Regions from separate parts of the Thauera sedimentorum genome, predicted to be linked through region 2. Evidence: riboswitches for the same ligand, from Rfam matches in the RefSeq annotation. Region 2 holds a riboswitch; the other holds the start of a gene.
The links. A riboswitch is a leader RNA that binds a small molecule or an ion and turns the genes downstream of it on or off. The one in region 2 is predicted to bind S-adenosylhomocysteine.

Region 1: linked by a shared signal. The riboswitch ahead of metH (methionine synthase) and the one ahead of ahcY (adenosylhomocysteinase) in region 2 are both predicted to bind S-adenosylhomocysteine.

The regions. Positions count from the first base shown of each region.
Region 1 is NZ_JACTAH010000002.1:569,066-573,412, reverse strand. It holds gene bamE (outer membrane protein assembly factor BamE domain-containing protein) at 1-71, shown strand, start outside; gene IAI53_RS12480 (hypothetical protein) at 76-699, shown strand; gene IAI53_RS12475 (alpha/beta fold hydrolase) at 797-1,651, shown strand; gene IAI53_RS12470 (antibiotic biosynthesis monooxygenase family protein) at 1,673-2,056, shown strand; S-adenosyl-L-homocysteine riboswitch at 2,066-2,134, shown strand; gene metH (methionine synthase) at 2,211-4,347, shown strand, end outside.
Region 2 is NZ_JACTAH010000002.1:106,871-111,217, forward strand. It holds gene metK (methionine adenosyltransferase) at 1-234, shown strand, start outside; gene IAI53_RS10260 (calcium/sodium antiporter) at 328-1,407, shown strand; S-adenosyl-L-homocysteine riboswitch at 1,460-1,557, shown strand; gene ahcY (adenosylhomocysteinase) at 1,663-3,072, shown strand; gene IAI53_RS10270 (GNAT family N-acetyltransferase) at 3,148-3,807, shown strand; gene IAI53_RS10275 (carbon-nitrogen hydrolase family protein) at 3,804-4,347, shown strand, end outside.

The DNA of each region.
Region 1 (4,347 bases), 460 kb from region 2:
ATCTCACCGTCTCCTTCGATGCCGCGGGGCGGGTGGTGGGCACCGGGCGCTACAGCAAACCCAGGCCCTGAGATCATGAACAAGCCGAATTCCCCAAGTGCCCGGCACCCGTTCCGCATGCTTGCGGTGCTGCTGCTGGCCTTCGCGCTGGGCGGTTGCGCGGCCTTCCAGCCGCCGCGTCCCTACACGTCCGAGGCCGAGGCGCTCGCCGAGCGTGGCGAGCCCACCGCGCGCTGGCCCAACCCGGACGGCAGCACGGTGCTGGAGTTCTCCACCCAGCCCTACGGCACCACCTGCCTGATGGTGGAGGTGGACGCCACCGGCATGGTGCTGCGCCAGTGGAATGCGCTGGCCGACGAAAACCTGGCGCGGGTGAAGAAGGGCATGACCCAGGACGAGGTGCGCCGCATGCTCGGCCAGTACCGCTCGGTGCAGCGCTTTGCGCTGTCCGGCGAGGAGGTGTGGGACTGGAACATTCCCAAGGACTCCATCGACCTGATCGCCACCTACTTCAACGTGCATTTCATCGACGGCAAGGTGGTGCGCACCAGCCGCACCCACGAATACCCGCGCGACGGCTGGATGATGGGCTTCGGCTTCAGCCGCGGCGGCGCGTACTGGGGCTCCTACTGGGGGCCGCACTGGGATCCGCGCTGGGGCTATCCGCGTCCGCATCCCTACTGGGGGTGGGGCTGGTAAAGCCTCCCCCGGCCAGGGCTGGGGCGAGCACAAAGCCCGGCAGGGCGCGTAGACTGCGCGCTTTCCCCATGCCGCCCATCGCGGGCACCGATACCCGATGCAGCGTTTTCACGCCGACGACGGCGAACCCATCCATGTCGCCGTCTCCGGCGACGGCCCGCCGGTCATCATGTTGCACGGCTGGACGTCCAGCCACCGCGACTGGAACCCCTTCATCGACCGCCTCTCCGCCAGCCACCGGGTGTTCCGCTGGGACGCGCGCGGCCACGGCGGCCACGCCGTGCACACCGCCACGGTGCCGACACTGGCACGCATGGCGCGCGACCTCGCCCAGCTGATCGAGCACTGGCAGCTCGACGAGGTCACGGTGGTTGGCCATTCGATGGGCGCGCTCACCCTGTGGCGGTACGTGCTCGATTACGGCTGCGAGCGTATCGCGCGCGTGGTCATCGTCGACCAGTCGCCCAAGCTGGTCACCGACGAGGGCTGGTCACTGGGCATCTACGGCGACTTCGACGCCGTGCGCAACGCTGCCTTCATCGACGCGCTGCGGGCGGACTTTGCCGAGGGTGTGCTGGGCCTGATCGCCGGCGGCCACAATGCCGCGGCGCGCGAAGCCTACGCGGCCAACACCGAGGCCATCCAGACCATGCGCGGGCGCTTGGCGCGCATGGCGGCGCAGCCCTTGATCGACTGCTGGGCCAGCCTCACCGCGGCCGACCTGCGCGCCGCGCTGCCACGCCTGTGGTGCCCGGCGCTGCTGGTCTATGGCGGCGAGAGCAACTTCTACAGCGCGGCCACCGCACGCTACGTGCGCGACCACCTGCCCGAGTCGCAACTGCTGGTCTACCCGGGCGTGGACCACGCCCCGCACCTCTGGCGGCGCGAGCGCTTCGCCGCCGACCTCGCTGCCTTCCTCGACGGCGCGCACGCGGGGGCTGTCCTATCCTGAGAGCAGCACAGGAGGGCGTCGATGTACGTGGTGGTGTACTGGTGGCGGGTCAAGCCCGGCAAGGAAGAACAGTTCCGCGAGGCCTGGCGGCGCGGCACGCGCGAGATCTCGCGCATCTACGGCGGGCTGGGCTCGCGCCTGCACCGCGCGCCGGACGGGCGCTTCGTGGCGATCGCCGAATGGCCGGACCGCGACACCTGGCAGCGCGCCTATGACGCCAGGATGGTGTACGACGACAAGGAGGCGCGCGCCATGTTCGTCGACGCCATCGCCGAAGTGCCGCCGGGTAACGAGCCGGTGTTCACGCTTGAGTTGCTCGACGACCTGCTGGCGCGCTCGGGCGCGCTGGACGAGGTCGGCAGAGACAAGGCCGGCTGCTCGACAGCCCGGGGCAATCCCCCGTAAAATCACGCCCTTGCCGAGGAGCGCTGCGACCCGAGACACGGGCCAGGCTCGGCAACCGAACAACGGCGCTCGCAAACCACCCCCGGGTTTGCCGCGCCGTTTGCTTTTGTGGCGCCGCGCCGGGGGTTAAGACCCGATTCGAAGAGGCCCCACGATGCAAGCCGACCGCAGTACCGAACTCCGCCAGCACCTCGCCCGCCGCATCCTGATCCTGGATGGCGCCATGGGCACGATGATCCAGCAGTACAAGCTGGGCGAAGGCGACTACCGCGGCAGCCGTTTCGTCGATCATCCCAAGGACCTCAAGGGCAACAACGACCTGCTGGTGCTGACCCGCCCGGACGTCATCGGCGAGATCCACCGCTCCTACCTCGAAGCCGGCGCGGACCTCATCGAAACCTGCTCCTTCAACGCCACCCGGGTGTCGCAGGCCGAGTACGGCATGGCCGACATCGCCTACGAGCTCAACGTGGCCTCCGCCCGCCTGGTGCGTGAGCTGTGCGACGAATTCACCGCGCGCAACCCGGCCAAGCCGCGATACTGCGCCGGCGTGCTGGGGCCGACCTCGCGCACGCTGTCGATCAGCCCGGACGTGAACGACCCCGGCTACCGCAACATCGAGTTCGACGCGCTGGTCGACGACTACTACGACGCCGCGCGCGGCCTGATGGAAGGCGGCGCCGACCTGCTGCTGATCGAGACCATCTTCGACACGCTCAACGCCAAGGCGGCAGTGTTCGCCATCGAGAAGCTGTTCGACGACCTCGGCCGCCGCCTGCCGGTGATGATCTCCGGCACCATCACCGACGCCTCCGGGCGCACGCTCTCCGGCCAGACCGCCGAAGCCTTCTGGAACTCGCTGGCGCATGCGCGGCCGATTTCCTTCGGCCTCAACTGCGCGCTCGGCGCCAAGGAACTACGCGCCTACGTGGAAGAGCTGTCGACGGTGTGCGACACCTTCGTCTCCGCCCACCCCAACGCCGGCCTGCCCAACCCGCTGGCGCCCACCGGCTACGACGAGACCCCCGAGCAGCTCGCCTCCGCGGTGGTCGAATGGGCGCGCTCCGGCCTGGTGAACATCCTCGGCGGCTGCTGCGGCACCACCCCGGCGCACATCGCCGCCATCGCCCAGGCGGTCGAAGGCAACGCCCCGCGCGCGGTCCCGGAGATCGACAAGAAGCTGCGCCTGTCGGGTCTTGAGCCCTTCAACGTCGGCAAGGATTCCTTGTTCGTGAACGTCGGCGAGCGCACCAACGTCACCGGTTCCAAGGCCTTCGCGCGCATGATCCTGGAGGGGCGCTTCGACGACGCGCTCGCGGTCGCGCGCCAGCAGGTGGAGAACGGCGCCCAGGTCATCGACATCAACATGGACGAGGCCATGCTGGATTCGAAGGCCGCCATGGAGCGCTTCCTCAAGCTGATCGCCTCCGAGCCGGACATCTCGCGCGTGCCCATCATGCTCGACTCCTCCAAGTGGGAGGTGATCGAGGCCGGCCTCAAGTGCATCCAGGGCAAGGGCGTGGTGAACTCCATCTCCATGAAGGAGGGCGAGGCCGAGTTCCTGCGCCAGGCCCGCCTGTGCCGGCGCTACGGCGCCGCGGTCATCGTCATGGCCTTCGATGAGAAGGGCCAGGCCGACACCTACGCGCGCAAGACCGAGATCTGCAAGCGCGCCTACGACCTGCTCCTCAGCATTGGCTTCCCGCCCGAAGACATCATCTTCGACCCCAACATCTTCGCCATCGCCACCGGCATCGAGGAGCACGACAACTACGCGGTCGACTTCATCGAGGCGGTGCGCTGGATCGACACCCACCTGCCGCACGCCAAGACCTCGGGCGGGGTGTCCAACGTGTCCTTCAGCTTCCGCGGCAACGACGCGGTGCGCGAGGCCATCCACACCGTTTTCCTCTACCACGCCATCCGCGCCGGCATGAGCATGGGCATCGTCAACGCCGGCATGCTGGGGGTGTACGACGAACTCGACCCGGTGCTGCGCGAGAAGGTCGAGGACGTGGTCCTCAACCGCCACCCCGGCGCCGGCGAGGCGCTGGTCGAGTTCGCCCAGACGGTGAAGGAAGGCAAGGCCAAGGACAGCGGCCCGGACCTCTCCTGGCGCGAGCAGCCGGTCGAGGAGCGCCTCAAGCACGCGCTGGTCAAGGGCATCACCGACTTCGTCGTCGCCGACACCGAGGAGGTGCGCGCGAAACTGGAAGCCGAGGGCAAGCCGCCGCTTTCCGTCATCGAAGGCCCGCTGATGGCCGGCATGGACGTGGTCGGCGACCTCTTCG
Region 2 (4,347 bases):
GTCAGCCTGATGGTCAACACCTTCGGCACCGGCAAGATCAGCGACGAGAAGATCGTCGAGCTGATCCGTGCGCACTTCGACCTGCGCCCCAAGGCCATCATCCAGACCCTGGACCTGCTGCGCCCGATCTATTCCAAGACCGCCGCCTATGGCCACTTCGGCCGCGACGAGCCGGAATTCACCTGGGAGCAGACCGACAAGGCCGCCGCGCTGCGTGCCGACGCCGGGCTGTAAGGGTGTAAGCAACTGCAAGGGCCGCTCCGCCCGGGCGGCCCTTGCTATTCTTGCGCCAGGCCGGCCTTCACTTCCTTGAACCCGTAGTTGCCCATGCTAGACCACGTCATCCTGCTCGCTCTCGGTCTCGTCATCCTCGTCATCGGCGCCGACCTCATGGTGCGCGGCGCCTCGCGCCTGGCCGTGTCGATGGGCATCTCGCCGCTGGTCGTCGGCCTCACCGTGGTCGCTTTCGGCACCAGCGCGCCGGAACTGGCGGTGTCGGTGGGGGCCACGCTCTCGGGCTCGCCGGACCTGGCCATCGGCAACGTGGTCGGCAGCAACATCGCCAACATCCTGCTGATCCTCGGCATTTCGGCGCTGATCACCCCGCTGGTGGTCGCCGAGCAGATCATCCGCCAGGAAATCCCCATCATGATCGGCGCCTCCCTGCTGCTGGTGGTGATGGCCCTGGACGGCGGCATCAGCCGCTTCGAGGGCGGCGTGCTGTTCGCGCTGGTCGTGGCCTACACCGTGTTCCTGATCCGCCAGTCGCGCAGCGCCTCGAAGGCGGCGGAGGACGAGTTCGCCAGCGAGATCCCCACCTCGAACTGGGACCGCCACTGGAGCGTGCAGCTCGCGCTCATCGTCGTCGGCCTGGGTTTGCTGGTGCTCGGCGCCGACTGGCTGGTGGACAGCGCGGTGGCGCTGGCCAAGGCCTTCGGGGTGAGCGATCTGGTGATCGGCCTGACCATCGTCGCAGTCGGCACCTCGATGCCGGAAGTGGCCACCTCGGTGGTCGCCGCCCTGCGCGGCCAGCGCGACATCGCGGTGGGCAACGTGGTGGGCAGCAACGTGTTCAACATCTTCGCGGTCATCGGCGCCACCGGACTGGTGTCCTCGGCCGGCATCCCGGTGCCGGAAGCCGCGCGCAACTTCGACCTGTGGGTGATGCTCGCCGTGGCCTTCGCCTGCCTGCCCATCCTGATGACCGGACGCGAGATCGCGCGCTGGGAGGGCGGGGTGTTCCTCGGCTATTACGCCGCCTACACCGCCTGGCTGGTACTGTCCGCCCAGCAGCACACGGTGCTGCCGGCCTTCTCCGGCGTCATGCTCGGCTACGTGATGCCGCTGACCGTGATCACCCTGATCGTCTCGGTGGTACGCCACAACGGACACACGTCCAGGGACTGAACCCGGATCGTACCGCTCGCGGCCGCGCGCCGCGGGGTATAATCCACCCCTCTTTTCCGAGGAGCGCTGCGAGGCGCCGCATTCGCCGGCCCCCAGGCTCGGAAAGCCGCCAGCCCCGCGCTGCGGCCGCTTGAACGGCGCTCACCCGAAGCACCCCCGCGGTGTTTCGCTTCTCAACCCTGCCGGGTTGGGGATGCCGGGTGAGCCGCACGCGATTCTCTCCCCCTCCCCCCCGGCCATAGCATGGAGAAATTCATGAACGCTGTGGCTGATTTCAAGGACTACGTGATTGCCGACCTGTCGCTCGCCGACTGGGGTCGCAAGGAAATCCGCATTGCCGAAACCGAGATGCCTGGCCTGATGGCGATCCGCGAGGAGTACGCCGCCAGCCAGCCGCTCAAGGGCGCGCGCATCACCGGTTCGCTGCACATGACCATCCAGACCGCGGTGCTGATCGAGACGCTCACCGCGCTGGGCGCCGAGGTGCGCTGGGCCTCGTGCAACATCTTCTCCACCCAGGACCACGCCGCCGCGGCGATCGCCGCCGACGGCATTCCGGTGTTCGCGGTCAAGGGCGAGTCGCTGGAAGACTACTGGGAATACACCCACCGCATCTTCGAGTGGCCGGACGGTGGCTACAGCAACATGATCCTGGACGACGGCGGCGACGCCACCCTGCTGCTGCACCTGGGCGCAAAGGCCGAGAAGGATCTGTCGGTGCTGGACAAGCCGGACAGCGAGGAAGCCACCGTGCTGTTCGCCAGCATCCGCAAGAAGCTGCAGAGCGACCCGACCTGGTACTCCACCCGCCTGGCGCAGGTGAAGGGCGTCACCGAGGAGACCACCACCGGCGTGCACCGCCTGTACCAGATGCACGCGCGCGGCGAGCTGAAGTTCCCGGCGATCAACGTCAATGACTCGGTCACCAAGAGCAAGTTCGACAACCTCTACGGCTGCCGCGAATCGCTGGTCGACGGCATCAAGCGCGCCACCGACGTGATGATCGCCGGCAAGATCGGCGTGGTGCTGGGCTACGGCGACGTGGGCAAGGGCTGCGCGCAGTCGCTGCGCGGCCTGGGCGCAACCGTGTGGGTCACCGAGATCGACCCGATCTGCGCCCTGCAGGCTGCGATGGAAGGCTACCGCGTGGTCACCATGGACGAGGCCGCCGCCCTGGGCGACATCTTCGTCACCACCACCGGCAACGTCGGGGTGATCAACCACGGCCACATGAAGGCGATGAAGAACAACGCCATCGTGTGCAACATCGGCCACTTCGATTCCGAGATCGAAGTCGCCAGCCTGCGCCAGTACGAGTGGGAGAACATCAAGCCGCAGGTCGATCACATCATCTTCCCCGATGGCAAGCGCATCATCCTGCTGGCCGAAGGCCGCCTGGTGAACCTGGGCTGCGCCACCGGCCACCCGAGCTTCGTGATGAGCAACTCCTTCGCCAACCAGACCCTGGCGCAGATTGAACTGTTCACGCGCACGAGCGACTATCCGGTAGGGGTGTACGTGCTGCCGAAGAAGCTGGACGAGATGGTCGCCCGTCTGCACCTCAAGAAGATCGGCGCCCAGCTCACCGTGCTGAGCCAGGCGCAGGCCGACTATATCGGGGTGCCGGTGGAAGGGCCGTACAAGCCCGACCACTACCGCTACTGAGCGGCCCTTGCACCGCCCGGCCTCGCGCCGGGCGGTCGCGAAGCCGGCGCCTTGCCGCAGTGGGAGGAAACCGTCATGAGCAAGCTTCGCGTACGCCATCTGCGCCACGAGGACATCCCCGCGCTGGTCGCCCTGCAGCGCCGCGCCTACCCGCCGCAGATGCCGCCCTGGTCGCGCAGCACCTTCGCACAGCAACTCGAGATATTCCCCCAGGGCCAGATCGTGGCCGAAGCGGACGGCCGCCTGGTCGGCTGCGCCAGTTCGCTGGTGGTGCTGTGGGACGACTGGTGCGAATCGCACACCTGGAAGGAGATCACCGCCGGCGGCAGCTTCGACAACCATAACCCGGAAGGGCGCACGCTCTACGGCGCCGAGGTCTTCGTCGACCCGGAGGTTCGCGGCAAGGGCCTGGGTCATGCGCTCTACGAAGGACGCCGGCGCCTGTGCCGGGCGATGAACCTCAAGCGCATCATCGCCTGCGGCCGCCTGCCGGGCTACCACGAGCATGCGACGCAGATGAGCGCCGAGGACTACGCCAAGCGCGTGGTATGGGGCGACTTCTCCGACCCGGTGCTCGGCTTCCAGCTGCGCGAAGGCTTCCACTATTGCGGCGTGATCGAGGACTACCTGCCCGAAGATCCCGAATCGCGCGGCAACGCCTCGCTGATCGTGTGGCTCAACCCGGCCTACGATCCCGGCCGACCCACCCGCATACCGGAGGAGGACATCCTATGATCGTCAGAATCGCCGCGGTGCAGTACCTGCTGCGCCAGATCCACGACTGGTCCGGCTTCGAGAACCAGGTGCGCTTCGTCATGCAGGCAGCCGGCGACTACCGCCCGCATTTCGTCCTGCTGCCGGAGATCTTCACCACCCAGCTGCTGTCCTTCATGGACACCCGCGAACTGCCCGCCGCGGTGCGCAACATGCACGACTACACCGCGCGCTACATCGAGCTGATGCGCGAGCAGGCGCAGTACTGGCGGGTCTTCCTGATCGGCGGCAGCCACCCCACGCTGCGCGACGGCCAGCTGTACAACACCGCCTACCTGTTCACCCCGGAAGGCGAGGTGTTCGAGCAGGACAAGATCCACCGCACGCGCTGGGAGCGCGAGATGTGGGACACCGCCGCTGGCGACCAGCTGCGCCTGTTCGACACGCCCTACGGCAAGATCGCCATCCTGATCTGCTACGACATCGAGTTCCCGGAACTCTCGCGCATGGTCTGCGAAGCCGGCGCCGACATCCTCTTCGTGCCCTCGTGCACCGACGACC